2 regions of the Lederbergia graminis genome follow, and region 2 is predicted to be linked to the other one. Evidence: predicted binding sites of a transcription regulator. Region 2 holds the regulator's gene; the other holds the start of a gene.
What was found. Region 2 encodes NrdR, which represses ribonucleotide reductase genes. Its sites were predicted from a motif close to AACACNATATATNGTGTT; they were not measured.
Positions count from the first base shown of each region.

Region 1: a site for NrdR is predicted at 8,946-8,963, ahead of ACFPM4_RS00175 (vitamin B12-dependent ribonucleotide reductase). Genes of this name have one in related genera too.

Region 1 is NZ_JBHSMC010000001.1:20,369-36,791, reverse strand. Features, by position in the region: gene spoIIIAD (stage III sporulation protein AD) at 1-178, opposite strand, end outside; gene spoIIIAC (stage III sporulation protein AC) at 200-403, opposite strand; gene spoIIIAB (stage III sporulation protein SpoIIIAB) at 470-985, opposite strand; gene spoIIIAA (stage III sporulation protein AA) at 978-1,910, opposite strand; gene efp (elongation factor P) at 2,029-2,586, opposite strand; gene ACFPM4_RS00200 (M24 family metallopeptidase) at 2,603-3,667, opposite strand; gene aroQ (type II 3-dehydroquinate dehydratase) at 3,669-4,112, opposite strand; gene ACFPM4_RS00190 (YqhR family membrane protein) at 4,274-4,774, opposite strand; gene ACFPM4_RS00185 (SA1362 family protein) at 4,972-5,319, shown strand; gene ACFPM4_RS00180 (patatin-like phospholipase family protein) at 5,316-6,200, opposite strand; gene ACFPM4_RS00175 (vitamin B12-dependent ribonucleotide reductase) at 6,309-8,876, opposite strand; gene ACFPM4_RS00170 (rhodanese-like domain-containing protein) at 9,292-9,687, shown strand; gene ACFPM4_RS00165 (DEAD/DEAH box helicase) at 9,939-11,639, shown strand; gene ACFPM4_RS00160 (YqhG family protein) at 11,608-12,411, shown strand; gene ACFPM4_RS00155 (YqzE family protein) at 12,431-12,610, opposite strand; gene ACFPM4_RS00150 (shikimate kinase) at 12,661-13,164, opposite strand; gene comGF (competence type IV pilus minor pilin ComGF) at 13,620-14,057, opposite strand; gene ACFPM4_RS00140 (hypothetical protein) at 14,029-14,325, opposite strand; gene comGD (competence type IV pilus minor pilin ComGD) at 14,315-14,746, opposite strand; gene comGC (competence type IV pilus major pilin ComGC) at 14,743-15,057, opposite strand; gene comGB (competence type IV pilus assembly protein ComGB) at 15,073-16,038, opposite strand; gene comGA (competence type IV pilus ATPase ComGA) at 16,049-16,423, opposite strand, start outside.
Region 2 is NZ_JBHSMC010000005.1:6,626-23,048, reverse strand. Features, by position in the region: gene polA (DNA polymerase I) at 1-1,656, shown strand, start outside; gene mutM (DNA-formamidopyrimidine glycosylase) at 1,680-2,507, shown strand; gene ytaF (sporulation membrane protein YtaF) at 2,578-3,210, shown strand; gene coaE (dephospho-CoA kinase) at 3,229-3,831, shown strand; gene nrdR (transcriptional regulator NrdR) at 3,940-4,395, shown strand; gene ACFPM4_RS06280 (replication initiation and membrane attachment family protein) at 4,412-5,830, shown strand; gene dnaI (primosomal protein DnaI) at 5,817-6,752, shown strand; gene ACFPM4_RS06270 (putative sporulation protein YtxC) at 7,093-7,920, shown strand; T-box leader at 7,966-8,202, shown strand; gene thrS (threonine--tRNA ligase) at 8,251-10,179, shown strand; gene ACFPM4_RS06260 (YusW family protein) at 10,531-11,055, opposite strand; ribosomal protein L20 leader region at 11,335-11,478, shown strand; gene infC (translation initiation factor IF-3) at 11,553-12,056, shown strand; gene rpmI (50S ribosomal protein L35) at 12,078-12,278, shown strand; gene rplT (50S ribosomal protein L20) at 12,306-12,659, shown strand; gene ACFPM4_RS06240 (DUF1294 domain-containing protein) at 12,730-13,005, shown strand; gene ACFPM4_RS06235 (TVP38/TMEM64 family protein) at 13,117-13,707, shown strand; gene ACFPM4_RS06230 (sigma-w pathway protein ysdB) at 13,731-14,120, opposite strand; gene ACFPM4_RS06225 (dUTP diphosphatase) at 14,217-14,708, shown strand; gene ACFPM4_RS06220 (M42 family metallopeptidase) at 14,775-15,860, shown strand; gene ACFPM4_RS06215 (hypothetical protein) at 16,014-16,423, shown strand, end outside.

The DNA.
Region 1 (16,423 bases), on a different contig from region 2:
TAGCACTAGATGCCAGACTTTCAATCATGGAGATGATTTTTTGAACTTGATCAACAAGAAATAGAAATATACCGGTGCCCGCAAATAACACGAGTAAAAATGCAAAATTAGGCTTATGTTCCTTAATGGCAAGTGCTAAGAAAGTAGTTATTAGGGCAATCCCAGCAATTTGTAAAATAGCAATGGTGGATTCCCCCTATCATTGAAATAAAAACACGGATCTTATTTTTTGAAACAGACCATCTACAATGGAGACGACCATAAATAAAATATAAATAAATCCAAACAGTGTAACCCATTGTGCATATTCTTTTTTACCAACCTGGTCAAGTATGGTATGTAGAAATGCTACAATAATACCAACTCCGGCAATTTTGAAGATGACATCTACCTCTATGCCCATCTAATTTCCTCCTATCATTAACAAACCGAAATCCAATCGAAATTATCAACTTATTATTCCTCTCGATTAGATAAGAAGAATAACAATTAGCATCCCCGTCAATATTCCAAAGCTTTTTGCCATTTTTTCATATTTCACTTGTTTTTCTCTTGCCCCTTCTTCTTCACGGGTTAGATGGGAAAGAGTTAACATAATCTGTTTCTGCTCTGTTTCACGATCATGACGTCCTAAGTTTTCTCCAAATTGAAGTAGTATCTCATATTCTCCTTGCTTTAAAAAAGTCTTCTTCCAAATTGTTTTAAGACTTTGTTCCCATGCTGCTTTAACGGTTATTTCTTCTTGAAGTAAGTTTTGTTCAAATAAGCGAAAATGACTGGCAATAGGTTCAGCCATTTGCTTCGATATTCTTCGTGCTGCCTCCCCAAGCGGGGTGTGTCCAAACATGATTTCTGCCTCTAATGTTTCCAATGCATTTCTAAATTGTTGTAGCTGTTTCGGTCTAATACTTAACCGTTTTGAATATTCAAATCCTGCCCATGTTGTCGCAGCCAAAATAAAAATCGCACCTATCATCTTAAACATATACGGCAGTTCCTTTCTTAAGAGTAAGTATATTTCCAATACTATCTCGAATAGCTGAGACCGTTCCTGGTCCATTTCCGCGAGATAGTTCTATGAATCTACCAAATACTTGTTGATCTATTATTTGCTGTAATAATGGCCGTTTCTTTATTTCAGAAAACGTATTCCCATGTGTTGTCATGATTAGTGTAATACCAGCGTTTACCGCTTCCATAATCGCAATACTATCTTCCTCACGCCCAATCTCGTCGACTATAAGGACATCTGGGCTCATGGAACGAATCATCATCATCATTCCTTCTGCTTTAGGACATGCATCCAGAACATCTACCCTTGTCCCAAAATGCAATTGAGGCGTACCGTTCACACAACCTGCGATTTCAGATCGTTCATCTACAATTCCTACCTTCAATGGCGGTATGCCCTTTTCTTTTATACCAGTAGAAATGATTCTTGCTAAATCCCTTAATAAGGTTGTTTTCCCGGTTTGTGGAGGACCAATAATCATTGTACTTTTCCATTTTTGTTCGTAAATGTATGGAAGATAGGATTCTGCCACACCAATTTTTTCACGAGCAATTCTAATGTTGAAAGATGATAAATGTCTAATTGCTTTAACATAACCATTTTCTAGTATTACTTTCCCTGCTAGACCAATTCGATGTCCTCCGCGGATCGTAATATAGCCTTTTTTTAATTCTTCATCCATCGTATAGAAGGAATGATTAGCAATTTTACTTATAAACTGATCTGCATCATTTTTCGTGAAAATATATGGGAGAAAATAAGGAACACCGCGAGAAGCAACTTCTACTTTCCTGCTAACTCGAAGTCTTATTTCTTCAATTTCAGCGACTATACTATCAGGAAGCTTGGCTATTTGTTCACTAATTCGTAACGGCAACATTTGCAGGACTGATTCCATCATGTTTCTCTCCTTCCATCACTCACTACTAATATGTATTCAGCTTGTCTTCAAATATGAGATTTTCTAAACATAAAAAAACCGAGGAACAAAAATCCCTCGGTTTTTTTCATCATTATTATGCTCTTGAAACATATGAGCCATCTGAAGTGTTAATAATTAGTCGATCACCAGTATTAACGAAGAATGGTACTTGTACCACTAATCCTGTTGCAAATCTTGCTGGTTTTGAACCGCCAGATGCAGTATCACCTTTAATTCCTGGATCAGTTTCAATTACTTCAAGTTCTACTGTATTTGGTAATTCAATTCCTAATGTTTCTCCACCATACATGATAATATGAACTTCCATATTTTCTTGTAAAAACTTTAGTTCATATTCGATTTGAGATGCAGGTAATTCGATTTGCTCATATGTTTCATTATCCATGAATACATGCATATCGCCACTCGCATACAAATATTGCATTCTTTTATTGTCTATTTGTGCTTTTTCAACTTTTTCACCGGCTCTAAATGTCTTTTCTTGAACTGCACCAGTGCGAAGATTTCTTAATTTTGATCTTACAAATGCAGCTCCTTTTCCTGGCTTTACATGCTGGAAATCCATTACGCGCCAGATAGAACCATCTGTTTCAATCGTTAATCCTGTACGAAATTCATTTACTGAGATCATTTAATTTCCTCCAAAATTATAAGATAATAAGATCTTTTGTGGAATGCGTTAATGTTTCATTCCCGTTTTCGGTGATAAGAATATCATCTTCAATTCGAACCCCGCCAATGCCAGGTAAATAAATTCCTGGTTCCACTGTTACGACCATTCCAGGAACTAACTTAGTTTCAGAGCGAAATGATAGACCAGGACCTTCATGTACTTCTAAACCAATACCATGTCCTAGAGAATGACCGAAATTCTCACCATATCCTTTTTCAGTGATATAGTCTCTAGCGATTGCATCTGCCTCAATCCCAGTCATACCAGCCTTTATTTGGTCCATCGCTCGAAGTTGTGCCTCTAAGGTTACATCATATATTTCCTTTAATTGTGACGATGGATTTCCTACGGCTACTGTGCGAGTAATATCCGATACATATCCTTTATGTAGTGCCCCGAAATCCATTGTGACGAAATCGCCAACTTCAATTTGTTTATCAGTAGCTACTCCGTGTGGTAATGCAGCTCTTGCACCAGATGCTACAATAATATCAAATGAAGAGGATGTTGCACCACATTTTCTCATGAAAAATTCAAGTTCATTTGATACTTCTAATTCTGTAACTCCAGGTTTAATATAGTCAAGAATATGTTTGAATGTTGCATCCGCAATATCCGCCGCTTCTTTCAGAATACTAATTTCTTCTTCATCTTTGATTAAACGCATATTCTCAATCATATTAGAAACAGGTACTAATTCAGCAGTCTTTACTTGCTCTTCATATTGCTTCCAAACAGAATAGCTAAGATGGTCCTGTTCAAAGCCTAATTTTTTAATACCAAGTTCTTTCACTCGTTCAGCTACCTCACTAATGATAGGGCCGTTATGCTTTATTATTTCAAAATCAGTAGCTTGTTCAGCAGCTTGTTCTGTGTAACGGAAATCTGTAATGAACAGCGCTCTATCTTCTGAAATTAGAACGACACCTGCAGTACCTGTGAAGTTAGTCATATAACGACGATTATATGTACTAGTAATTAATACACCATCAATATTAAATTGATTAAATTGTTTTCTAAGTTTATCTAGCTTTGACATTTTACCCCCTCTTTCCTAAATAATTCATCATTGCATGGACTGCCATCTCATACCCGTAAAACCCAAAACCAGCAATTTGGCCAATACATTCTGGAGCTGTAACAGAATGTTTTCTAAATTCTTCTCGAGCATGTACATTGGAAATATGAACTTCAATCACTGGTATCTTAATTGCCGCAATTGCATCTCTAAGCGCGATACTATAGTGAGTAAGAGCTCCTGGATTTATAATTACTCCTTCAAATCCTTTTTCTTCAGCTTGATGTAAATGATCAAGTAAAGCTCCTTCATAATTAGATTGAAAACACACGATATCGATCCCAATCTTTTGACCAATATTCACAAGGCCCTCTTCTAATTGGTGCAACGTGTTATTCCCATAAATGCCTGGTTCTCGTTTCCCAAGCATGTTGAGGTTCGGTCCATTTAATACTAGCATTTTCATCCATTTTCACACCCTAGAAAGAAAAGTTTTCCAGTACACATTTTACCACAAAACCTTCGGGTACACATACTATAAATAGTGAAAGTAAGGATGATTGAAAAAGATTATAGCTCTTTGTATATCAATAATATCCATTTTCCATGTTAGTTCGTGTTACCTTATTACGACTCTTGTTGCTCTAATTTTATTTTCTCCCAGTACTGCTGTTCTTGGTACTCGTAGGAAATCGAATACCCGATAAATATACCATATAATATAAAGAAACAAACTTCTGTTACAATTGTAAGAAGCGGATATTTCCAAATTTGATCTAGTCCTGGAATGATTGGATATAAGACGAAGTACAACAATAGAAAAATAACAGCTCCAAATACTGCTCCCCAAATAATTGATTTTTGCTTCCTTAATGTAAAGTAATACAAAAGGGCAACAACTATGGATATTATTCCATATAGTAGAGTAGCAATCACGATTCCAAGCCACCCTTCTTTCCATTCACCTTGAAAAGGTGCAAGAATGAGATCCGGATTAATATCAGTAAATTTAAAAGTGTGCGCAAAAAAACCGATTAATGAACCAAGTATTCCTGCTACAAGTCCTGTTATAATCGTCAATTGCATAAGATTCATATGTGTTTTATTTACATTTTTTTCTTTTTCCAAAACATCCACCTCCATTTATATCATGTCCAGCATTACTTAAATTTGTGCATGATTTTATTTAAGGTGGTGAAATTTCCTATATTTTAGTACAATAGTGATAATGACGAAGAAGTTTTTCAAGTTAAAATAAATATATTTTAGTATACTTACGGTTCTTTCTGGGAAATATAGTAATAAATTCCTGAGGAGGTGGGGGCTTGAACATTCGTAATTGGATAGTAGGAGTTGTAGCAATCCTTGCATTAACTGGTTTAGCCTCAACATTAATACGTAATCCTTCTAGTCTACTTAAACAATTATTAACGATGGTTGTTATTACAGCATTAATTATTGTCATTTATAAAGTGTGGATGCGTAGGAAACCTAATAGCAAAGATAGTATCGCATATGCGAAAGCAGTAAAACTATCAAAAAAACGTAAGCGACAAGCTAATAAAACAGTAATCAGTTCGTCTCGAAAACGGCCACTTCGGAAAAAATCTACTGCTCACCTAACTGTAATAGAAGGTAAAAAAAATAAGAAAAAAGATCGAGCGATTTTTTAATAAGTCCACTTATTTAAAAAGTCGCTCGTTTTTTTACGCCCTCTTTCTATTAGTGTTGCTTTTTTTTCATCAGATAATGAGAACTCTGCGGTTAGACCATCTTCCATCGGAATAAATATGATGTCCTTTTCGTGTTTCCGAGATATATACCTCGTATCGTGAGCATCTTTCATCGTAATAAACAGTGCTTCGAAAAGGCCCAATCCATTTTTTATTATTCGTTTGGGTTGTTCTTCTAAATTTTGACTTAATTTCACTCCAATAACTGGCCTGGATCGTCTTCCATTCTCATTTTCAAATAACCATATTGGGAAATTACTAAGTAATCCGCCATCGATCACAATACTTGTTCCTGCAAGCGAGCGGAGTTTTATAGGTTCGAAAAAAAACGGCAGCCCACAACTCATTCTAACAGCTCGGGCAACGGGAAAAGTCTCTTTAGGTATTCCATATTGATCTAATTCATTTGGCAAGACAACCATTCTCCCTGTGGATAAATCAGACGCTATTAATCTTAATTTATTTTCTGGTAAATCGCCAAATGTATAGATTCCTTTTGCAGCTAACTTTTTACTTAACCACTCTTCCAGTGCTTCTCCTCGATACATACCCATACGCCAGTATAATAATAGCCATTTTGCAATTGAAAATGGGAGCAATGTGTTTCGCGCATCTAAAAAATCCTTCATGTCTGTTTCTTCCATGATTGATAATATTTCTTTACTCGTATAACCAGCAGCAATAAAGGCTGCCATAATGGCCCCTGCGCTTGTGCCAGCAACTTGTTTAAAAACAAAACCTCTTTCCTCTAATTCCTGGTATGCACCAATAAGGGCAAAACCTTTTATTCCACCACCCGAAAAAACACCATCAATTTCCACGCTGTCATCCCTCTTTTCGGAAAGCTTTATATATTTTTAATTGTTTATTGTAGTATTTAGAACAAAAAACAGGCCTTCCTATAAAGGAAAGCCTGTTTTAATTATTTATTATAGTCCGCACTTAAGTTGGGCATTACAGTTATCACATGTGTTACATCCACCGATTTCTTTTACTTGTCCTTTTCGACATACTGGACAAGTATTACCGATTTCAGAACCAATTGTAACACTTGTAGAACGAAGATCTTGGATTGTATCAACCAAGACAACTGGTTGCTTAAAATCTGGTTGTTTGAACTCTAGTTGTTCGCTTTTTTCCATTTGATTGTCTTCAGCTTTTAAAGTCAATACTTGTGAATCACGGCTTCCATCTACATAGACAGTACCGCCTTTTGCTCCACCTTTGTATAGACGTTCGTATACTTTCTCCACTTGTTCAACAGAATATCCTTTAGGTGCATTTACCGTTTTAGAAATAGAGCTATCAATCCAACGTTGGATTACACATTGAACATCTGCGTGTGCTTCTGGTGAAAGGCTCATTGCAGTTACAAACCAGTTTGGTAAATTATCTGGATCTACATCTGGATTGCTCTTCAAGTATTCTTCCACAATATCTGCTTTTACTTCGATAAACTTACCAAGTCGTCCACTACGGTAATAAGTGAAAGAGAAATATGGTTCTAATCCAGTTGAAACTCCAACCATTGTTCCAGTGGATCCTGTAGGAGCAACAGTTAATAAATGAGAGTTACGGATTCCATTTTCTAAAATTGATTTCTTTAAACTTTCAGGCATTTTTTTCATGTAACCAGTTTCTGTAAATGCTTCTCGTAGACGTTGTGTTTCTTCAGGTGTTTCACCTACTAAGAATGGGAAACTTCCTTTTTCTTTCGCTAATTCAACAGATGTTTCATAAGCAGTAATCGCAATCGTTTCGAACACCTTGTCCACTAATTCATTTCCTTCAGGTGATCCGTATTCTTTCTCACAATAGATTAATAAATCAGCGAGACCCATAACACCAAGACCAACACGACGTTCGCCAAGAGCCTGTTTTTTGTTTTCTTCTAAGAAATACGGTGTTGCGTTAATAACGTTATCTTGCATACGCGTTCCAATACGAACAGTTTCTTTTAACTTCTCAAAGTTAACAGTTTTATTTTCTTTATCTGCCATTTCAGCTAGGTTTACAGCAGCTAAGTTACATACAGAATATGGTGCAAGTGGTTGCTCACCACATGGATTTGTTGCTACTACTTTTTGACCATAGCTTTGTGCATTTGTCATGTCATTAGCATTATCAATAAAGAAAATACCTGGCTCTGCAGAGTATGTTGCGCAAATGTTAATTAAGTTCCAAAGTTCTTTCGCTTTTATTTTGCGATATGTGCGAACTTTGCATCCTAATTTTTCCCACTCACGAACGTCTCCAACTTTTTGCCATTCTTCATTATATATTTTCATTTCTTCTTCATTGTAATTTTCCACATCAGGGAAGCGGAGTTCATACTCAGCATCGTTTTCAACAGCTTCCATAAACTCTTTTGTTAAGCATACTGAAATATTAGCTCCAGTTAAAAATTCAGGATTATGAACTGAATATGTTCCACCATCCGCTAGTTTTTCTTCTGCTTCACGGAAAATAGAATCACTAAATCCACCAGCACCAGGGATATTACGGTAGTTTAGGATACCTTGGTACATAGCTTCTTCTGTCATTGTTAATGGTGTAAATTTAAGCTTGTCTTTTGCAAGTTTCTTAATTACTGGATCTGTTGTATTTTCAATTAAGAATTTCAATATATGTGGATTTTGCATTTTTGAAATAATAAATTCAGCAATATCAGGATGCCAGTCTGCAAGCATGATCATTTGTGCTCCCCGTCTGGATCCACCTTGTTCCACTAAATGTGTTAGTTTCGCAATGTCGTCAAGCCATGAAACAGAACCAGATGATTTACCATTTACACCACGTGCAAGTGTGTTACGAGGTCTTAATGTAGAACCATTTGTTCCTACACCGCCACCACGGCTCATAATTTCCATTACTTGCTTACGATGCTCAGAAATACCTTCTCTTGAGTCAGCAACAAATGGCATAACATAACAGTTAAAATACGTTACATCTGTATCCGCCCCTGCACCATATAAAACTCGTCCTGCAGGAACAAAATTTAAACTAGCTAATTCTTTATAAAATTTCTCGAACCATTCTTTGCGCTTCTCTTCTGTTGTTTCAACAGCTGCTAAACCAGTAGCATTTCTTTTGGCAATTTGTTCATAGAAGATTTCAAGTGGTTTTTCAATAATGTCTAGAGGGCGAACAATTAGGCCAGTCTCTCTTTCTTTTTCATCATCGAGGGAATTACGGTATTCATCTTCCACTAATACCTCAGCAACTTTGGATTCCCAATCAATTTTTTTAATGAATCCTAGTCCTCTTGCTGGGAATTTTGGATCTTCCTTAATTGTTAAGACTACGAAGTCTCCTTCTGTTAATGTTATTTTTTCAGTATCCTTAAATGCATAACGGTCAATCATGACAAGTCTAGATACACCTTTATGGGTGATCTTCATGTCTGGTGTAATAGGATGTACAGGATTGAACAAACGAATATCCTCATTGAGCCTTTCTACATTCAGGGTTAATTTATTAGTAGATGTAATAGACACTACTCCAACTCCTTCATACTTTACTCTTAATAAAAGTTACCACATATATATCCTAAAAATCAATGATTAAACACAATATGTTGAATATATTTTTCGGCAACCACACTACATATAGTAAAAATTAAACCACAAACCTTTTTTGTCAAATTTAAAAATAGTAGATATCGATAGAAAATGATAGATTACATGATAAAACCTCTCAAAATCTGCGGTTTTTGGACAATTTTTGCACTTGCGATAATCCATTCGTCTCCAAACATGCGATGTAATGCTATTTAGAAGCAAAATCATATAAAAGTGACTATTTATTAAAATCTTTTTTAGCAGAAAATCAATTATCTATAAAAAGATTTTGATTCAATACGTAATGATGCATATAATAGAGGTAGGCTATTAGTAGAAAGGGGAAAACAAATTGGGTTTTTTATATACCATACTTATCATATTAGGGGTATTTATTATCGTCTCCCTATTTAATTACTTCCAGCAAAAAAGAATCTTAAAAACATTAACAGAAGATGAATTCCGAGCTGGATATCGTAAGGCACAACTTATTGATGTTCGAGAAGCAAACGAATTTGATGCTGGACATATATTAGGAGCACGTAACATTCCAGTTACACAACTTAAATCACGATTGAAAGAAATCCGTCCAGATTTGCCAGTCTATTTATACTGTCAAAGCGGTATGCGTAGTGGAAGAGCTGCACAAATTTTACACCGCAAAGGTTATCGCGATCTCTCCCACTTACAAGGTGGATTTAAAAAGTGGACCGGAAAAATTAAAACAACAAAAAAATATAATAGTTAATCATCAGGCTGTCCCTAACATCATGTAGTGGACAGCCTTTTGTATAGATAGAAATGATGGACTTTATTTATTAGCTGAGTCTGAGACTCCAAACTTTTATCCGACATTTTACGATAATATAAAAAAACCAGATTACCGTAGTATCTGGTTTTTTTATATGTTACTGATAATAAATCCAATAAAATTTGAAGAATTGGGTATAATACGTAAAACCAACACTGAATTTCCCTTTATCTGCTAGGAGGATTTGTATGTCTATCAAAGTTAACTTTGACCAAACTTGGCAAGAAAGTTTTTTGCAAAAATTAGAGAATGATGGACCATGGGCAAATTATGATTTATTTAAATTAGCGATAGAGGCGGAAAAACATTTAAGCATTCCATCTTTTGAAGGATTAGTAGCACCAACATTTTTACCTGACCTCACCCCTCTTCCTCATCAATTAGAAACTGCAAGACAAGTAGTAGAAAACATGAATGGAAAAGCAATACTTGCAGATGAGGTTGGTTTAGGGAAAACAATAGAAGCAGGTCTCATATTAAAAGAATACATGATTCGTGGACTAGTAAAGAAAGTTCTAATTCTCGTGCCAGCCTCTTTAGTATCCCAATGGGTACAAGAACTAAATACTAAATTCTATATCCCTGCAATTGGACAAAGAAAAAGTTATGTATGGGAACAATATGATTGCGTTGTTTCTTCCATAGATACTGCTAAACGAAGCCCTCATCGAGAGATTATCGCTGAACAAGATTATGACATGGTCATTATAGATGAAGCTCACAAGTTGAAAAATCATAAAACTAAAAACTATGAATTTGTTCAAGCTCTCAAAAAGAAGTTTTGCTTACTATTAACAGCAACCCCAATTCAAAATAAAGTAGAAGAGATTTTTCATCTTGTATCATTATTAAAACCAGGTCATCTTGGTAGCCAAAGTGGATTTTTAGAAAAATATAAGAATCAAAAAATATCCATGCAAGATGATCAATATCTAAAAGAACTAGTTAATAAAGTAATGATTCGAAATCGACGTGGTGATACTGGTATTGAGTGGCCGGAAAGAATTGTAGAAACTATTCCAATCGACTTTACGTCGGAAGAACGTGAATTGTACGATTCTATTGAATCTCTTAAAGAATCCGTATCCGGGTTACCAGTACATGGATTCTCACTCGTGACTTTAAAACGAGAAGCATGTAGTAGTCGTGAAGCAGTTTTTCTTACTTTAAAAAACATGTTAGCAAAACAAGAAAACCCTTCTCCAACTTATATTGAAAAATTAAAATTTATTCAAAGTAAGATCGAAGCAATCACACAAAATTCAAAAGCAGTTAAGGCGCTAGAACTCATACAATCAATTGATGATAAAGTAATCATATTTACAGAATATCGAGCAACACAATTATACTTACAATGGTACTTACAGCAAAATGGTATTAAATCCGTTCCATTTCGTGGTGGATTTAAACGTGGAAAAAAAGATTGGATGCGAGAATTATTCAAAAATCATGCTCAAGTATTAATCGCTACAGAAGCTGGTGGTGAAGGGATTAACTTGCAGTTCTGTTCTCATATTATTAATTTTGATTTACCATGGAATCCAATGCGCCTAGAACAAAGAATTGGTCGTATTCATCGACTAGGACAAGAAAATAATGTTCATATCTATAATTTTGCAATTAAAGATACGATTGAAGAAAATGTCCTAAAACTGTTATATGAGAAAATCAATTTATTCGAACGAGTTATCGGTGAACTAGATGAAATACTTACGAGACTAGATTGTAGAAATATTGAAGAGTATTTACAGGATATCTTCCTAAAATCACAAACAGAAGGTGAAATGAAAGTAAAAATGGGTAATTTATCTTCATTAATACAGTTTGCCGATACAATCCGAATGGAGGATGAGGCCCATGCTGCAGAAGGAAATACATCAATATCTTGAAACTTTCTTCACAAGTAACAATTGTACAATTGAAGAAAATAATGACGGGTATATGACAGTACAACTAACAATTGATATGGATAAGGCGCTAATGAATCGCCCATTTTATTGGACTTATTTGGAAAAGACCGGTGGGGTTCCAAATCCAATGAAAATAACTTTCATCACCAATGCTGAAAATGTACCAGCAGATTTAAAAGGTGAAGCGATTCATTTCGGCGCTCCAAGGCTTCATCAATTATTTGCTACTACGAAAAAATTATCTTCACATATTCGACTTTATGAAGAGCCTAAACGAATGGTAGTGAACCAACAGATTCCATTGCATCCTTGGTTATTACTTAACCTTAAAGTTTCTTATCGTTGTGACCGGAAACGTGATGTATTTCAGTCATACGGATTAAATTTAATTAACGGCACATTAATAGAAGACTTTTTCCAAGCTACAGAAGACCTGTCACTAACACCTAAAATACCGGATTATTGTTTTACTGTTTCTCCAATTATTAAACCAGCAAGTGGAATTAAACGAATAGAAAATTATGTTATCGGAAATATCCAAGGGAAAGAACACAAATGGGCTGAAGAAGCAGTTGCGCGCTGGAACGAAGATTTAACATTATTAGATCATTTTTATGAAGATCATGATGAAAAGCCTGAAACATATGAGATTGAAAAGCAAGCACTACAAGAACAATATGAGCCAAAAGTAAATATTGAAATTATTAATGGAGGTATTTACTACTTGGCATCAAACATGATAAAAGGCTAACCCCTTCCATCGTTTAGGGTTAGCCTTTCCTTTTAAACATCATACTAATGGATAACGGCAGTAGACCGAACCATTGAAAAATTGCAGGAGGCTTTGCCTCTTTCTTTTCCAACCGCAATTGCCTGCGTTCTTCTTTAGGAATTTCGAAATGTTTAACAAATGTTTCAGTAATGTACTTTATATAATCATTTGTTGACAAGATTCCCACCTACTTTCTACTATTATTAGAAAGTATGGACAATTCCTTATTCATTTCATACGCTTTAATATTAGTTCTGTTACCTCTTCCATTGTAAGAGTGGATGTATCAATAGTACAAGTAGCACATTCCTTATATAATGGTAAACGATTATGATACATTTGAGTTATTTCAGCTAGTGATTTATTTTTGAGTAATGGTCGTGTATCATCTTCAGCTAATCGTTCTACTACAACATTCGGTTCACACTCCAGAAAGAAAGTATTTCCTGTCTCTTTTAATAATTGACGATTCTCAGCTCTTAAAATAATACCTCCACCAGTTGTAATTACAGCATTCTCACTCACAACTTGTCTTAATACGCGTGACTCTACATTGCGAAAGTACTCTTCGCCATGTTGATTAAAGATCGTATTTATTGTTCTTTTTTCCTGTTCTTCAATAGTTATGTCTGTATCAATAACAGGGAGACCAGTTATTTGTCCTAATAATTGTCCAATTGTTGTTTTACCCGCTCCCATAAAACCTATTAATATGATTGGTCCACTATACACCTAATACCCACCTTTATTATTCTCTACTATGAAACTATCATATCACTCATCACAAAGTGAGACCATCATCCATTTTTATTTTTTATTAGCTCTGTTAAACTCTGTTGTTGATTTACGCTCCTGTACACTCGCTTTCCGCGGGCACGGCCTCAGCTAACTTGGCAAAGAAAACCGCTTTGCCAAGTGGATCTTCGGCTCGTGCTGTTCCCGCAGGAGTCTCGTGTACATCCGCTACAATCAACTAAATTGTTAATAAAAATGAACTTTAACAGAGCCTTTTATTAAACCATTTATTTGATTTTCATAATATTGTTTCATTTCATGCAGAAAATTGATTTTAGATATATAAACAATGGATATTTCTATTAATACAAAGAATATAATCATTGTAATGATTATAACGAGAGGATAGATTGACCCCTTTTGACAATCTAAAATCTTCTTTACCTCCTTTATTACTTCGGTATTTTAAAATGTGCTTGCTCTTTTATACCATTTTCAAACTCAACATTCAAAATGAGCCGCTGATCATCTTCGATAAAGTTCAAAAACACGATATGGTGTAATACGATTTCATGCCCTCTATCATTGACCCTTCTTCTCATCATGTTTCCATAAATCTCATGTGTATACATCATGTTATTCTTATAGATAAAGATGCGCTGCCTGCGAACATCCACCTTTTCACTACCTTGCAGCTCGTTCCGTAATTGGATTAAATATAAATTCCATTCAAAATCCTCCTTCACCCGTACAGAATGGTCCAATTTTACATAAATGTGAAGAAGAATTGGTATCATGAACAATACTGCCGAGACAATCATCAGTGAAATAATGGATTCTAAGAGTGTAAAACCAGCTTGCTTATTCTGTACAGTATTCATATTCTTCATAAAATACACAAGCCCTCCACTCACCATTTACTTCTTTCAGTTGATAGTGGTACTGCACCCCTCTAATATATCTATCCTCCATAACATTAGATTCCGTATCCAATTCTAATTGTTCATACAATATCCGAAAAGCGGTTAATTCCTTTTCAGAATCTCGTAAATTGGAAAGCATAGTGATCATGATGGGAAGTAATGAAGCACATACTATAAACAACATGGAGATGGAAAATATTGATTCTATCAACATATAGCCAGCCTCATTCTTCAAAGGAAAACCTCCCACTTCCAATTCTCAAACTCAGTCTTACTGGCTGTGAGTTTATTTGGAAATCGATTGTGCCAAAATGAGATACAGTCCCTTGTGGTGAAATCGAGAATTTATTGATGGTTGCTTTAGTGATAAAACAATTGTTGGGTAAATGTTTATAGAAGAGTACTTCTTTCTTTCCTGTCTCAGCTTGATAGCGATTATTTGTAATATGAAAACTTACAGTAACAGGTTCTTGCCGATTAATTGCAAAAGCATGGGCATAGTATAAGTCAGTCTGTAATTGAGCAATAAACGTTCTTTTTTGTACCGTTTCCCAGAAACTATTCCAAGCAATTACACTTGTTGAAAGTATAATGGTTGAAATAGTGATGACAATTAATACTTCTATCAATGTAAAACCTTTTGAATGATTGCTCATTGCTTAATCGAGACAACTCCATCCATCAATTCTAATTCAGCTCCATTTGGGCACTCTCCTCCAACTTCTTTTTCCATAAAATCTTCTAATTCTTCTAGACTTTCTGGATAACGGTATTTATCCATATGGAAGAGCTGTACCTGACTTTGTAGCATATGAACCAAAGCCTCACAGCCTTTATTATTTACACTATTGCTTTGTTTCGAAATATTAGGTAACGCAACAAGTAAAATAACGGATATGGCAAGTAATACGATCATCATTTCCATGAGGGTAAATCCTCGTTGGTTGAACAATTGAATTTTATTCATTACGTTTTCTCCTTTTTATATGTTTTCGATTAATTGAAACATAGGTAAAAAAATGGCCATGTATATCAAGATGATTAATAACCCGATGAAAAGGAAAATAATCGGTTGTATTAGTAAAAAGAGTTTCGTTAATTTCTCTTCTAATCTTTCAAAGCAAACCTTACTATAAAATTGCAACTCACTATCTAATCTCCCATTGTACTCACCATGTGCAATAATACTCGCTAAATCCTTTTCAAAAAAAGCGAATATAGAGAGTGCGTCTGATAATTTTTTTCCATTAATAAGTTGACTCCTCAAATCAGTAGCCATCTCATGCAATAACGGAAGGAATGTTTGCTCTCTCATAATCGTAATAATTTCACTGAATGAGTAACCACACCTTAATAAGCTGCTCCATTCACGTGCTATGAAGAATGTCTGATAAAGCGTGTAATAAGATCCTATGAATGGGAGTTTCGAAAAAAATGTAGCAATCGAGACAGCAGATTTTTTTTTGACACGCCACTTACATATAAAAAAAATCAACAATCCTAGTAATAAAATAAGGAGTAAATAGTATGGGAGAAAAGACAATACTTGAAGGCTAAATGATGTATGGGAACCGTGGTTGTGTGCCATAGAAGTATAAAGTATTTGTATACGCGGGAGTAATAATGTGTTTAATAATATAGTTACGACGAACAAAGTGAGGAGCAATATTAGCGGATATTGGAGTAATTTTACTAACTTTTTCTTCCCTTCTTCCTTTTTCAGTAAATACGATCCTGCTTCCTGTAAGGTTGTGGAGATATATCCGTGTTTTTCAGCGAAATAAATTTGTGTACAGACCTGTTTATCAAAATGATTTCTTAAAAGAACTTGATATATTGAATCTCCAGTTTGCAAATCATGTATCATTGAATTCAATATACTTTGGTGGAATCGCAGCTTACTTAAAAGACTTAAAACCTCTAGCAGGTTAAATCCGTTATTTAACATCTCACTACATCTAATGAGAAATATACCCTGTTCTTTTAAGGTCATTTTTTTCTTCCACAATCCAGCGACCATATTCTTCTGCTGAAATATACCCAAGTGCAATCCCCTTTCTAATCAAGTCTTGGAGTTTCGCATAATTACTTATACCTCCCTTCCCTTGCGTAAGAGCAATTGATTCTTTCAATGAGTCACCGTACAGAATTTCAAATATCCCTGTTCTCGCTTGCCTCATTTTTAAACAATACTTCGAACAGGCATATCCACAATAAGCACAATTAATCGTAACAAGTCTTTGTGCTGTAATTGCTAAAAGTGTTTGCTCCATCTCTTGAGGTTGAATTCCTAATTCAAGAAGACGATAAAGTACTCCCTCTGCACTTCTAGC
Region 2 (16,423 bases):
AATTACCAAACAGGTGAAATTGTAGGCATCGGATTATCGAATGAAAATGGAAACTTTTATTTACCACTTGAAGTAGCACAACAATCCGAAGCTTTTAAAAACTGGGCAGAAGATGAAACAAAGAAAAAGCGAGTGTATGATGCAAAGCGCTCGATTGTTTCCTTAAAATTACGTGGAATACATTTGCGAGGTATTGATTTTGACTTATTACTTGCTTCTTATTTGTTGAATCCATCTGAATCAATCGAAGATTTTGCAGGTGTTGCAAAACGTCATCAATATACAAATGTGAAAACTGATGAAGCTGTTTATGGAAAAGGTGCGAAGAGAAAGCTAGCGGAAGAGGCCGAGCTATCAGAACATCTAGCAAGAAAAGCAGCTGCTATTTCAGAACTGTACGAAAAAGTTTTACAAGAATTAGACCAAAATGAACAAACAGAGTTATTTTATGATCTAGAATTACCGCTTGCACTTATTTTGGCTAAAATGGAGTATACTGGCGTGAAAGTAGATGTAGAGCGCCTTGAAACGATGAAGACAGAGTTGGCAGGACGTCTAAAGGAAATTGAGGCTAAAATATATGCGTTGGCAGGAGAAGAGTTTAATATTAATTCTCCGAAGCAGCTTGGGGTCATTTTATTCGAAAAAATGGGTCTGCCTGCAATAAAGAAAACAAAGACAGGATATTCCACTTCTGCTGATGTATTAGAAAAACTAGAGCATGAGCACGAAATTATTCGGGAAATATTAAATTACCGTCAACTTGGAAAATTACAGTCAACATATTTAGAAGGATTGCTTAAGGTCGTTCATAAAGATACAAACAAAGTTCATACTCGCTTTAATCAAGCTCTAACTTCAACTGGGCGTCTAAGCTCGATTGATCCTAATTTGCAAAATATCCCGATTCGCTTGGAGGAAGGTCGCAGAATTCGTCAAGCATTTGTTCCTTCTGAAGACAACTGGGTCATATTTGCTGCCGATTATTCACAAATTGAATTACGAGTGTTAGCACATATCGCCAATGATGAAAACTTACAGGAAGCTTTTACACAAGATATGGATATCCATACGAAGACTGCCATGGATGTCTTCCATGTAGAGGCGGAGGAAGTTACTGGTGAAATGCGCAGACAAGCTAAAGCAGTTAACTTCGGAATTGTATACGGAATTAGTGATTATGGGCTATCGCAAAATTTAGGAATTACGCGCAAGGAAGCAGGTCAATTTATTGATCGATACTTAGAAAGTTTCCCAGGTGTAAAAAATTATATGGAAGACATTGTTGCAGATGCTCGAAACAAGGGGTATGTCGAAACATTGTTGCACAGAAGAAGATATATACCTGAAATAACGAGTCGTAACTTTAATTTGCGTAGCTTTGCAGAAAGAACTGCTATGAATACACCAATTCAAGGTAGTGCTGCAGATATTATTAAGAAAGCAATGATCGACATGGCAGCAAGGTTAGAAACAGAAGGATTACAAACACGGATGCTACTACAAGTACATGATGAACTAATCTTCGAAGCACCAGAAGATGAAATCGAAAAATTGAAAGAAATCGTTCCGGATGTGATGGAACACGCATTAAAACTATCCGTACCATTAAAAGTAGAATACTCATATGGTCCAACTTGGTATGATGCAAAATAAAAAGCAAAAGGGGATATGGGGATATGCCAGAACTGCCAGAAGTTGAAACAGTCCGAAAAACACTCGTCGAACTGGTTGTAGGCAAAACAATCAAAGAAGTAACAGTAGGTTGGCCAAAAATTATCCAGCATCCTCTGGAATACGAACAATTTCAGGACGCATTACAAGGACAAACGATTATAGATGTAAATCGAAAAGGAAAATTCCTCATTTTTATTTTAGATGATTATGCCCTCGTATCCCATTTGCGGATGGAGGGTAATTATCGCTTAAAAAACGAAGACGATCCAAAAGATAAACATACACATATTATCTTTCACTTTAAAGATGGAACGGAATTACGTTATCGTGATGTGAGAAAATTTGGCACCATGCACTTGTTTACAAAGGGAACAGAAGAGACGGTTCCACCATTATCTAAGTTAGGTCCAGAACCTTTTTCCAAGAGCTTTACGACAAACTACTTGAAAGAAAAATTTGCTAAAACAGAAAGAATCATCAAAGCCGTACTACTGGATCAAACAATCGTAACTGGGCTTGGAAACATTTATGTAGATGAAGTACTACACAGAGCAGAAATTCATCCCGAACGGAAAGCGAAGTCACTAACTGATCAAGAAATAGCAAGACTTCGTGAACAAGCAGCTGCAACATTACAAGAATCAATTGCAGTAGGTGGGAGTTCTGTAAACACATATATGAATTCACATGGTCTAACCGGCTCTTACCAAGAGCAATTGCTTGTTTATGGTAGGAAAGGTGAAGCATGTCTACAATGTGGTGAGCAAATTGAAAAAATAAAAGCTGCTGGTCGAGGGACTCATTTCTGTCCTAACTGTCAAAAAATTTAACTGTATTAACGTTCAATCTTTCTTCCTCATATACTGATTTATCAACTGCTAATGAGGAAGGGGTTTGGAGATGGGCTACTCGTTAACATTGCTGCTACTCGCTGTCGCAGTAAGTCTAGACAGTTTTAGTACTGGACTTGTATATGGACTTAGGAAGATGAAAATTCCTCTGAAATCAATTTTAATTATTGCGCTATGTACGGCGGTTTCATTAGCAATTGCGATGCTTGCTGGACAACTAATTTTGCAAGTTCTTTCAGAGGTTGTAGCAAGAAGAATAGGTGGCAGTATATTGATTTTAATTGGAGCATGGGTTGTGTTCCAATTCTTCCGAACAGAAAAGGATGAGCCTTTAACACATGAAAAATTAGTTTTAAAATGGGAAATTACGTCCCTTGGTATCGTAATTCAAATTTTAAAAAAGCCCACACATGCTGACTTCGATCGTTCAGGTACTATTACTGGACTAGAAGCTCTTATGTTAGGAACAGCATTATCATTAGATGCATTCGGAGCAGGTATTGGGGCAGCGATGCTTGGTTTTTCTCCAATATTTTTAGCTACTGCGGCCGCATGTATGAGTTGTATATTCTTAACAGGTGGTCTTCACCTTGGGAAAATATTATCTAAATCAAGTTGGGTGCAAAAAATAGCATTTATGCCTGGTGTATTATTAATATTGATTGGCTTACTAAAAATGTAATTGGAAGTGGCACTAATTATGGCAACCATCATTGGACTTACTGGCGGTATTGCAAGTGGAAAAAGTACCGTATCAAATATTCTAAAAGATAATGGATTCTATATTGTTGATGCAGACATTGCAGCACGAGTTGTAGTTGAGCCAGGTGAGAAAGCTTATAAAGAAATAGTGACTGCATTTGGAGAGGACATTTTGCATGAGGATAAAACAATCAATCGAAAAAAACTTGGATCCATAATATTTCATGATGATGACAAGAGACAGGTCTTAAATGAAATTGTTCACCCTGCAGTCCGAGAGCGCATGAACATATGGAAACAAGAAGCCATTACTGCTGGAAAACAAACAATCATCTATGATATTCCATTACTATTTGAGAGCAATCTTACTCATTTAGTGGAAAGAACAATAGTTGTTTATGTAGATGAAGATGTTCAAAAGAAGCGTTTAATGCAACGTAATAATTTATCTGAACCTGAAGCAGATGCTCGCATAAAATCACAAATGCCATTAAAACAGAAAGTGAAAATGGCAGATGTAGTAATTAATAATAATGGCACAATAGAGAATACAAAAAACCAAATAAATGCCTTAATTGAAAAATGGAAATTAGTACCTTAAGAAGCAGTTTTTTACTGCTTCTATTTCTCATTTTCACATGATATCTTTTGTTACTTCTCCTTAAAGTAATGTATAATGAAAAAAAGCACAATGAACGGAGCTGATACGATGAAATGCCCGTCCTGCCAACATAATGGCACACGAGTAGTTGATTCAAGGCCTGCTGATGAAGTTAGGTCCATACGTAGAAGACGTGAGTGTGAGAAATGTTCTTACCGTTTTACAACATTTGAAAGAGTGGAAGAAACACCACTCATTATTGTGAAAAAAGAAGGAACGAGAGAAGAATTTAGCCGCGAGAAAATATTACGAGGGCTTATTCGTGCTTGCGAAAAAAGACCAGTAACTTTAGATCAACTTGATAAAATAACTCACGATATAGAACGTGAATTACGAAGTCTAGGACAAGCTGAGATTAATTCAGGAATTGTTGGTGAGTTAGTGATGGATAAATTAGCAAAGGTAGATGAAGTTGCTTACGTCCGCTTTGCGTCTGTTTATCGTCAATTTAAGGATATTAATGTCTTTTTGGATGAATTGAAAGATTTAATCAAAAAAGATTAATGAAAGTGTGTATAACATGAAGCAATATTGGAATGAAGTACAGCCAGTTGATTCCTTTACAATTACGATGAATGGAATATTGCATTCACATGATTTGAAAATCATTACAACATTGTATCAACCACTTATGGGGCCGATATGTACTAGTTTTTATATTACATTGTTCAATAAAATTGAGAATAATCGTATTTGGTCGGAAGAATGGAATCATTATCACTTAATGAACGAATTATCGATAAACTTGGAAGAAATCTATCATGCGCGATTAAAACTTGAAGGCATTGGATTATTAAATACATATATAAAGAATGAAGAACAATCTCGATCCTTTATATATGAATTAAACCCACCTTTATCAGCTGATGAGTTTTTTTCTGATGGAATGTTGAACATTTATCTATATCAAAAGCTGGGTCAGTCGCATTTTTCTAGATTAAAGCGAGGATTATCCGATAATAAACTGGATACAGAACAATTTCATAATATCACTCGCGATTTTCAAGATGTATTTGAGTCGTTAGGAGCTAGTTCCTTAACAAATATAGATGTACGAGAAGTAAAAGCATTAGAGGAAGGAAAAGAATTCTTCCGCAGAGAAAAGGCAAGTTTTATTGAGATTGCAGAGAGTGAGTTCGATTTTGATTTATTGTTTTCGGGGCTATCCGAAGTGATGGTGCCTAGAAAACTTTTTACAAAAGAAGTAAGAGCAGCAATAGCTAAACTTGCGTATTTGTATTCCATTAATGCTGTAGATATGAAAAAAATTGTCTTATCTAGTTTAACAGCTGAACAAGAGATTGATATTGAAGAGATGAGAAAGGCTGCACGCGATTGGTTTCAGGTGGAACATGATGGGAAGTTACCTCAATTGGTGGATCGTTCGCAGCCAGTTTTTAATCGTGAGTCACTACAACCACCAGTAACGCAAGAAGATAGACTAATAGCTTATTTGGAATCCATCTCTCCACGTCAGTTCCTCATCGACTTAGGAGAAGGAACGGAACCTTCTATGTCAGATTTACAAGCGATAGAAGAAGTAATGTTCCAACAAAAATTACCACCAGGTGTCATAAATGTAATGATCCACTATGTAATGTTAAAAACAGATATGAAATTGTCAAAAAGTTATTTGGAGAAAATTGCTTCCCACTGGGCACGGAAAAAAGTGACTACTGTCAAGGAAGCAATGGAGCTTGCACTTAAAGAACATCGTCAATACCAAGAATGGGCTAATAGTAAAAAGGAATCGACCCAAAAACGCAAAAAAGCAATTCGGACTGAGCAACTACCGGATTGGTTTATGGCAAGTCAAAATCAGGCTACTCCTGCACAACAAGAAGAAACTACAACAGATTTTGCAGAAAGAAGACGTAGATTAGAAGCGATTCAACAAAAATATAAGAAAAATGGAGGTGAAAAAGGTGGAACGAATTAATCGGACATTAAGTAGAATTTCAAATTCACAAAACTTTCAACAACGATATGAAGAGATGAAATCTGAAATATTGAATAATCCAGATGTTCAAGCATTCTTACAAGAACATCAATATGAAATAAATGAAAGTATGATTGAAAAAGGGTTAATGAAGCTATATGAGTATGCTTCCCAAACAAAAAGCTGTTCTAATTGTCCGAACTTAGATGGATGTAAAAATATGATGAAGGGCTATGAACCTGTTATTGCACTTGTAAGAGGTTCAATTGAAGTCCAATACCGACCTTGTCCAACGAAGATTATGGATGATGAGAGGAAGAAGACAGAGAAATTAATAAAGAGTATTTATGTGCCAAAAGAGATTTTACAAGCATCCTTTGCTGATTTTTCACTTGATAGTCCTGGGAGAATTAATGCATTCGAATATGCAGAGCAATTCGCATCAACTTATAATGATGATACTCAGATGAAGGGACTATATTTGCATGGTAGTTTCGGGGTTGGAAAATCATATTTACTTGGTGCAATTGCAAATCAACTTGCAGAAAAAGAAATACCTTCGTTAATTGTCTATGTGCCAGAATTTTTAAGAGAAATGAAACAGTCTCTTGGAGATCAAACATTAAATGAAAAATTAGAGGTAGTAAAAACAGCGAAAGTATTAATGCTGGATGATATTGGTGCGGAAGCAATGTCGAGTTGGACAAGGGATGAGATTCTTGGCTCCATTTTGCAATTCCGTATGCACGAGCAGTTACCAACCTTTTTCACATCTAATTTTGATTTTAACGCACTGCAGCATCACCTTACTTATTCCCAACGTGGAGAAGAGGAACAGATGAAAGCTGCGCGAATCATGGAGCGTATTAAATATTTATCCATCCCAATTAAAGTAGATGGACCAAATAGAAGACATACTTGATTATAAAATAAGGGCTGTCCAAGAAGATATAATATATCTCGTTGGAGGCTCTTTTTCATTGGATAAGTAAGGTTATTGTCCTAGACCGAGAATTTTAAAGCTTTCTTTACTTTATTGCAAACGTTTTTGTCGCTCCTGTGGGATTGCGTGACAATAAGTCCCTTAAGGCAAGAAGCAGCTAGCCAAACTCATCGCGAATATTTTCCATAAAGAAGAGAAATGAACTATATATATTGATTCACTTATTTTTATATATGAAACATCAATTCTTTGGTCTAGTCCTACTACTTTCTCATATATATGTATCAATATAGAGAAAGGGGGGGCAAGCTTGGAATTAATGTTTACATCCATTAAGGAAGCAATTCGATTTAAAATTTTCTTATCAGCTAATGGTTTGCAAGATTCCTTCATGGAACGACGCAACCAATTTATATATTCTTTTCAACAATTATTAACGAAAAAAGACCGATACTTATCAGCTTTCATTCAATATATTCAAGAGGAAAAACGTAATGAGTGGATAAATAGAGTCTTGTATGAAACATATAAATTTGAAAATGAGGAAGAACGTAACGAAATTTTAGAAATTGTAAGTGAGATGTTTTTAGGTGAGCGTCCTGAGCTAACTTCCTTGGCTGGTCAGTTTGATGAGAATGCAATTATTAGTGAAGCGGTTATGGATTTACTAGACTTTAATGGGACGGTTTCGTTTGATTCATTTCTTCGGTTTAGATTAAAAAAATACTATGAACATGTTTCGAACTATTTAGCAATTGCAATAGATGAATATAAGATGGAACAAGATTATCAAATGTTTGTGCATATGTTGAGAGAATATTTACGTAAGCGACCGACACAAAAAAATATCATTCATGTACTATTTACTAATTCTACGATTTTTTATGATGAAAGTTTAACAGAAATGACGAGAGAGGAGCTCCATGAATTAATTGATCGTCGCTTATTGTCCAACCATCCTGTTTATGTAGACTCCGCAATCATTGCTCCACTATTATCCATAGCACCAAACAAAGTATTTTTATATACGGAAAATGAAGACCAACCATTGATAAGAACATTACAAAATATATTTGAAGAGCGCTTAATTATTTTCACTCCTCAGCATTTCTATGCATTATCTGAGGCATACTCCCAAAACCCTTGATTTTATCAAATGGAACAGCTATAATATCCTACATAATCTTACATTTAATAAGTTATGATAAGGACATGGGTTTTCTGCCACGATTTACAGAGAGGGAAGAAATGCTGAGAACTTCCTAATACGAACAGAATACTTACCACCTTTGAACTCCAATCATGAATCACAATGAATTTGTGTAGTATTGATTGGCGGACTATTTCCGTTATAATAATCCAAGTTATGTTGTCTTTTTGTCAACATATAAACTAGGGTGGAACCACGTGTATTAAGCTCGTCCCTTTTCCAGGGATGGGCTTTTTTATTTTACAAATAATGAAGGAGTGAAATGCAATGTCGGAGCAACTTAAAATTACGTTTCCAGACGGTAATGTGAAGGAGTTTCCTAAAACAACGACAACAGAAGATATCGCAGCTTCGATAAGTCCTGGTCTTAGGAAAAAAGCTATAGCGGGTAAACATAATGGGCAACTAATTGACTTGAGAACTCCCATTGATGCAGATGGATCTATAGAAATTATTACATCTGGTAGTGAAGAAGCACTAGAGATTATGCGTCATAGTACTGCGCACTTAATGGCACAAGCAGTAAAGAGACTTTATCCAGATGTGAAACTTGGTGTTGGTCCTGTAATTGAACATGGTTTCTACTACGATATGGATCTCGACCATGCAATTACACCAGAAGATTTACCAATTATTGAAAAAGAAATGAAAAAAATCATCAATGAAAATATTGAGATTACACGTAAAGAAGTAACTCGTAATGAAGCAAAAGAATTTTTCGCTAATGATCAATATAAGCAAGAATTAATTGATGCGATTCCTGCTGACGAAAAAGTAACAATTTATGAGCAAGGGGATTTTGCTGACCTTTGCCGTGGTGTTCACGTACCATCAACAGGGAAAATTAGAGAATTTAAATTATTAAGTATTGCTGGTGCATACTGGCGTGGAGATAGTAAAAACAAAATGCTTCAACGTATTTATGGTACAGCATTTTTCACTAAAGAGGATCTTAAAGCCCATTTGAAAATGCTCGAAGAAGCGAAAGAACGTGACCACCGTAAGTTAGGGAAAGAACTTAGCCTATTTACAAATTCTCAAAAGGTTGGCCAAGGGTTGCCAATGTGGCTTCCGAAAGGTGCTACAATCCGACGTGTGATTGAACGTTATATTGTAGATAAAGAAGTATCGCTCGGCTATGATCACGTATATACACCAATTATGGGAAGTGTAGACTTATACAAAACAAGTGGTCACTGGGATCATTACCAGGAAGACATGTTCCCTGTCATGGAAATGGATAATGAGCAACTAGTTCTTCGTCCGATGAACTGTCCGCATCATATGATGATATATAAAAATGATATTCACAGCTATCGTGAATTACCGCTAAGAATTGCAGAGCTTGGTACAATGCATCGTTATGAAATGTCTGGAGCTCTATCTGGATTACAACGTGTTCGTGGAATGACATTGAATGATGCTCATATCTTTGTACGTCCAGACCAAATCAAAGATGAATTTATTCGCGTAGTAGAATTGATTAAAGAAGTATATGATGACTTTAAGATTAATGATTATTCATTCCGACTTTCTTATCGTGACCCTGAAGATAAAGAAAAGTATTTCGATGATGATGAGATGTGGAATAAAGCACAAGCGATGTTAAAAGAAGCAATGGATGATCTTGGTGTTGAGTACTTCGAAGCAGACGGTGAAGCGGCATTTTATGGTCCAAAACTGGATGTTCAAGTAAAAACAGCATTAGGAAAAGAAGAAACATTATCTACTGTTCAGCTTGACTTTTTACTTCCAGAGAAATTTGATTTGACTTATGTTGGTGAGGACGGAAAACTTCATCGTCCAGTAGTTATCCACCGTGGTGTTGTGTCAACAATGGAACGTTTTGTTGCGTTCTTAATTGAAGAGTATAAAGGTGCATTCCCAACATGGCTAGCACCAGTTCAAGTGCAAGTAATTCCAGTATCTCCTGATGTTCATTTTGATTATGCTAAACAAGTAGTTACAAACTTAAAGGCTGCTGGCTTCCGCGTTGAAATGGATAAACGGGATGAGAAGATAGGATATAAAATAAGGGAAGCACAAATGCAGAAAATCCCTTATATGCTTGTCGTTGGAGACAATGAAATTAAGGAAGAAGCTGTAAACGTAAGGAAATACGGAGAACAAAAATCCGAGACAGTTCCATTCAAAGAATTTATAGAACAGCTGAAGTCAGAAGTTAGCTTTTTATAAAAAACTTCAATAACTATGTAATGAAATCCAAAAGGCAGGAAGTAAGTGATGTAGATTACTTATTTCCTGCCTTTATTTTTATAGTCGAAATCACTTTGATTTAATTAAGTGCTCTAATGGACAATTTGAATGTGAATCAGGCTTTGAAATGTCCAATAGGAGTGTTCTAATGGACAATTTTTACATGAAACCAAAAGCGAAATGTCTTATAGAAACATCCCAATCGACACTTTGATTATCAACTTAGTACGAAAAGTCCAATAGCCCCCATCTAATCAACATTTTCCTAATTATCCCCCAAAAAAATGTCTAATAGAACCAGTCATATCGCTACACTTATTCACAAACTAGTTACTTATCTTCAATATCTATTTTTGCTCCATTTTTAAATTTAATTTCTAATTCAAAGCTTGAATAATCTTGATCAAGATTAAAACGCTCAAGGATATGTTGTATTATTTCCTCTTTCGGAGTATTTTCATCAAAATGTAATTCCTCGGTTAAAGAATATAATGCATTAAATGCTTCCATCCCATATAATCTTGTATCGTGAATTGAATCATAAAGCTCAGCCTTATAATCGCCATCGTCGTCCTTTTCCTCATAATCAAAGTCATATTCTTTATCCACCGCATATTCTACCTCTAAATCAAACTTCGAAAAACTTAGTTTATCCATTTTAGCAGCTGAATCTTTATCGTCAGCTATCTCACCTTCATGTGACATGTCTCCAGTAGGATCTGGTGGAGGTGCATTTTGTTCTTCATGTTGAGGATTAAGTTGTTCTTTCGGATGACTATCGATAGAAGGGTCATCGGAACATGCTGCTAGACCAATAATGCTAAGGACAGAAATAATCATAAATAACTTCTTCATTGTTTTCCCTCCAAATATTTGTTTTTGTTTGTCCAAACTTCGTTGTTCATGAAGGTTTATACAACAGACTGGAAAAGGAGCCTTCTCTCCATTAGCAGGCTCTTTCCGCATTTTTACTTGTACTCAAAGTTTTTCCCGCTTTTGTTTAATTAAACATTTTTAAGAAAATCATTGATTATTTATCTTCAATTTGATATGATGAATAACGTTGTGAAAAGGATTCAACATTGACACATCAGACTTTCTATGATAAAGTAACTAAGGTAATTGAATACTCGTTTATGGAAGAAGGAGCTACCCGCTTCTCGCCTGATTGACGCGATAATGCAGTTGACAGGCTATGGATATGAATTGTCATTCATTCTTACACTATTGTGCGTGAATGCAGTGCGGGTGCTATATGCTCCGCACTTTTTTATTGTGCTTTTTAGCTTGACTTTTTCCAAACAATGTATTCCTTGAAAAAACCTTGGAGGTGGCTAACTATTAGCAAAGATATGTTGGTAAATGAAGGCATTCGTGCCCGTGAACTTCGTCTTATTGATCATAATGGTGAGCAATTGGGGGTTAAATCCCGCAATGAAGCACTAGAAATGGCTGCGCGTGTAAATCTGGATCTTGTTCTTGTAGCGCCTAACGCAAAACCGCCTGTAGCTCGTATTATGGACTATGGAAAGCATCGTTTTGAACTACAGAAGAAAGAGAAAGAAGCACGCAAAAACCAAAAAGTAATTAATTTGAAGGAAGTTCGTTTGAGTCCTACAATTGATGAGCATGATTTCAATACAAAGCTTCGCAATGGTCGCAAATTCCTTGAAAAAGGAGACAAAGTGAAAGCTTCGATTCGTTTTAGAGGACGTGCCATTACTCATAAAGAAATTGGTCAACGTGTATTAAATAGATTTGCAGAAGAGTGTGCAGATCTTTCTACAATTGAATCACATCCTAAAATGGATGGTAGAAGCATGTTCTTAGTTTTAGCACCAAAAAATGAAAAGTAATGTTTTGAGGAGGAAAACTCTATGCCAAAAATGAAGACACACCGCGGCGCAGCAAAACGCTTCAAAAAAACAGGTTCTGGTAAACTGAAACGTTCACAAGCTTATACAAGCCATTTGTTTGCAAATAAATCTACAAAACAAAAGCGCAAACTACGTAAATCAGCAATGGTATCTAAAGGTGATTTCCGCCGCATCCGCCACTTGCTAGACAATCTTAAGTAATAACAGAGATATTAGGAGGGAATTAATATGCCACGTGTAAAAGGCGGTACAGTTACCCGCAGACGTCGTAAGAGAGTATTAAAATTAGCTAAAGGTTACTACGGTTCTAAACATAGATTATTTAAAGTTGCTAAGCAACAAGTGATGAAATCTCACAATTATGCATACCGCGATCGCCGCAACAAAAAGCGTGATTTCCGTAAACTTTGGATCACACGTATTAATGCTGCTGCTCGTATGAACGGTCTTTCTTATAGCCGTTTAATGCATGGTTTGAAAGAAGCTGGCATTGAAGTTAACCGCAAAATGCTTGCTGAACTAGCAGTATCTGACGAAAAAGCATTCGCAGAATTAGCTAACAAAGCAAAAGCTGCTCTATAATTTGAATGAAGAAAGAGGCTATTCCACTTTAAGTTGGAAAAGCCTCTTTTTTTGAAAAGAGGGATAGAGAATGATAAAGGCAATATTAAGTTTTTATTTCATTATCATTAATATTATTGGCATCTTCACTATGAAACAGGATAAGCAAAGGGCTCGAAAAAGGGATTGGAGAATAAGCGAGAAGAAGCTGTGGCTACTTGCATTCGTTGGTGCAGCACCAGGATTAACAATCGGTATGAAGAAATACCGACATAAAACAAAACATTTTTTATTCAAATATGGATTACCGACCGTTGCAATTTTGGACTTCCTAATTTACTTTTACGTGCTTGGCCGTCTGTCATAACTAGTTACATAAGTAAATACAATGTTAATAGGATTAATTAATGACATTGTAACTTGGCGGAAAAAATTGTGGATTCCATGGAGGAATTAGACAAAAAGGAAGGTGGTCACATTGAATGACGAGCTCTTGGTAATGCTTGCTCTAGTGGAAGGAACCGGTATTTTAGCTCCTTTTATGTTTATCTTTTTCCATGTTCTACGACAATTTATGTTCATACCTGTAGTGATGGTTTGTATGGCTGGGGGTATATTATTCGGAAGTTTACTCGGAACGGTTTATTCCATGATTGGACTGTTGCTATTATCTGCTATTTTTTATTTTTGTATCGGAAAAATGCCAAAAACCCATGCAAGATTAATGAATATAAAATATAATTGGTTTGGTCGCTATAACAAAATGACAGTGGGTCAAATTGCAGTATTACGTCTAATTCCTTTTTTTCACTATCAATTATTGAACCTATGTTTACTTGAACGTCGTCCGGATTTTAAAGGGTTTATGAAAGGTTCATTCGCAACTAATTTACCTCTCGCATTTTTCTATACAGTCTTTGGCGAATTCATAACACGGTTTTCACCAGGAATGGCTATCATCATCATCTTATCCCTCTTTGTATTGTTTTACCTACTTCGTGAAAAAATTGCCACTGTTACTTGGAGTGAGTTCTTCGCAGATCAAGTTCAATCCAAACAAACTTCATAAAAAATGAGTCCCGCAAATGGGACTCATTTCTTGTTTTTTGCCAATAATTCTTTTATTGGGCTCTTCCAATCAATTTCCGCGTTCGGATACCTCAGCTTAATTTCATTTTCCATAAAGATAAAATCATCGTAGCTTAGACCATGAAGTAAATCAGGGTTATGTGGCCAAATAAAAATAGATACAACTTCAAACGATTTATCAGTTGTGCCTAAATATTTCTCTCCCTCAAACATTACGCCATTATAAGTAATGAGGAAGTTTTTTCGAATATTTTCCCGAACATCGTAGAAAAAATATTTCTTTTGTTCATGTGCGGTTTCGAGCTTACGTTTTGCATCAAGCAAAAATTTAACAATTTTATAAATGAGGTAAATAATTAATCCGAAAATAGCGATTCTTAGCAGAAGGGCCATAATAAGACGACCTCCCAAATGAATATTTACCTCCTATACGTTTGAAAGATGAAAAAGTTTCGTTATTTGATATAATTTTTTTTAGGAGGGATCTATATGACATTAACAGAATGGTTTGCAATGCAACATGAATTAGATCAGTACATTGAAAGAGAGCATGGTTTAGAAAATGAAGACTTAGTGGAAAAGAAAATATTGGCATTACTTGTGGAAATCGGTGAACTTGCAAATGAGACAAGATGTTTTAAATTCTGGAGCAAGAAACCAGCGTCAGAAACAGACATAATTTTAGAAGAATTTGTTGATGGGGTACATTTTATTCTTTCTATCGGACTAGAACTTAGCTTTTCAGAGCGTGATATTTCACTTGTATCAACAGAAGGTAATGAAGACTTAGTTCAATCTTTTATTAAGATATATCATCTTATTGGAGAACTTCGACTACACCGATCAGCCGAAAGTTTTGAGGAATTATTAAGACAATACTTCATTCTTGGACAATCTCTTGGTTTTTCAATTGATGATGTTCAATCAGCTTATAAAGCAAAAAATGAAGTGAACTTTAAACGGCAACAAGAGGGATATTAGTGGATGTAAAATCCATATTATGTATAGAATGAAAAGTGGGAAATGAAAGTTATAAGGAGGCACAACATGCCAAAATTTGATGAAACACTTACGATGTTGAAAGATTTAACAGATGCTAAAGGAATTCCAGGAAATGAGCATGAACCAAGAGAAGTAATGAAGAAATACATAACACCTTATGCAGATGAAGTGGAAACAGATGGATTAGGAAGCTTAATTGCAAAGAAATCAGGAAATGAAAATGGACCTAAAATTATGATTGCTGGTCATTTAGATGAAGTTGGTTTCATGGTTACGCAAATCGATGATAAAGGCTTCCTGCGTTTTCAAACAGTTGGTGGTTGGTGGTCTCAAGTTATGCTTGCCCAACGAGTTACAGTAGTGACATCTAAAGGGGACATTACTGGAGTCATTGGCTCTAAACCGCCACATATATTGTCTGCAGAAGCTCGTAAAAAACCGGTTGATATTAAAGATATGTTTATTGACATTGGTGCCTCTAGCCGAGAAGAAGCATTAGAGTGGGGAGTTCGCCCTGGCGACATGGCAGTTCCTTATTTTGAATTCACTGTCATGAATAACGATAAAATGTTGCTTGCAAAAGCATGGGATAATCGTATTGGATGTGCGATTGCAATTGATGTACTTAAGAATTTACAAAATGAAAAACATGATAACGTTGTTTATGGTGTGGCAACTGTTCAAGAAGAAGTTGGATTACGTGGTGCTAAAACGGCAAGTAATAAAATTCAACCAGATATCTCCATTGCTGTTGATGTAGGTATTGCAGGTGACACTCCTGGAATAAGTAAAAAAGAAGCAATGAGTAAAATGGGAGATGGCCCACAAATAATTCTATATGATGCATCGATGGTATCTCATAAAGGATTGCGTGATCTTGTGACAAATGTTGCGGATGAATTGAATATTCCTTATCAATTTGATGCAATTCCTGGTGGAGGGACAGATGCGGGGTCCACACACTTAGCAGGTGAAGGGGCACCATCCCTTGCCATTACAATTGCTACTCGATATATCCATTCTCACGCAGGAATTCTCCATCGTGATGATTTTGAAAATGCAGTGAAGTTAATTACAGAAGTTGTAAAAAGACTTGATCGTGAGACTGTTGATAAAATTACATTTGATTAATAAGTTGAACCGAAAATCTTCACTGATTTTCGGTTTTTTTTAATCGTTTTATCAAATCTTCCTGAGCTAGGCACAATTTTGAAAACGGTTTACATTACAAATTTTGATATGATATGATAAAATCACTAGATTGATAGAAAGGCAGCAGAGTTTATGAGAGATAAAATTAAATTTATTTTATTAAATTTATTATATGCAGTTATCATTGCAATTCCATTTATTATTATTAATTTCAAGGTGTTCTCTAAAAGTGGACAACCGAATTTATTGCAGGCGCTATCATCGATTTTATTAATCCTCATTTGGTTCGCCTATTCGTTTGTCATGGGAAGGAAAAAGAAATATAGCTATATTGCCGTTATTCTAATCTTTTGGGGGATAGGACTTGTATTATTCTTATTAGGGAATTATATTGAGTCACTCATATTGCTTACGTTACCAGCAATCTTCCTTGTAATAGGACCTTTATATAGTATTAAGTATTTTTTTGAGAATCCTGATAATTTTACCCTTTCCATCACTTGTATATTAATTGCTTTAATTGCTAGCTTACTAGCATTTTT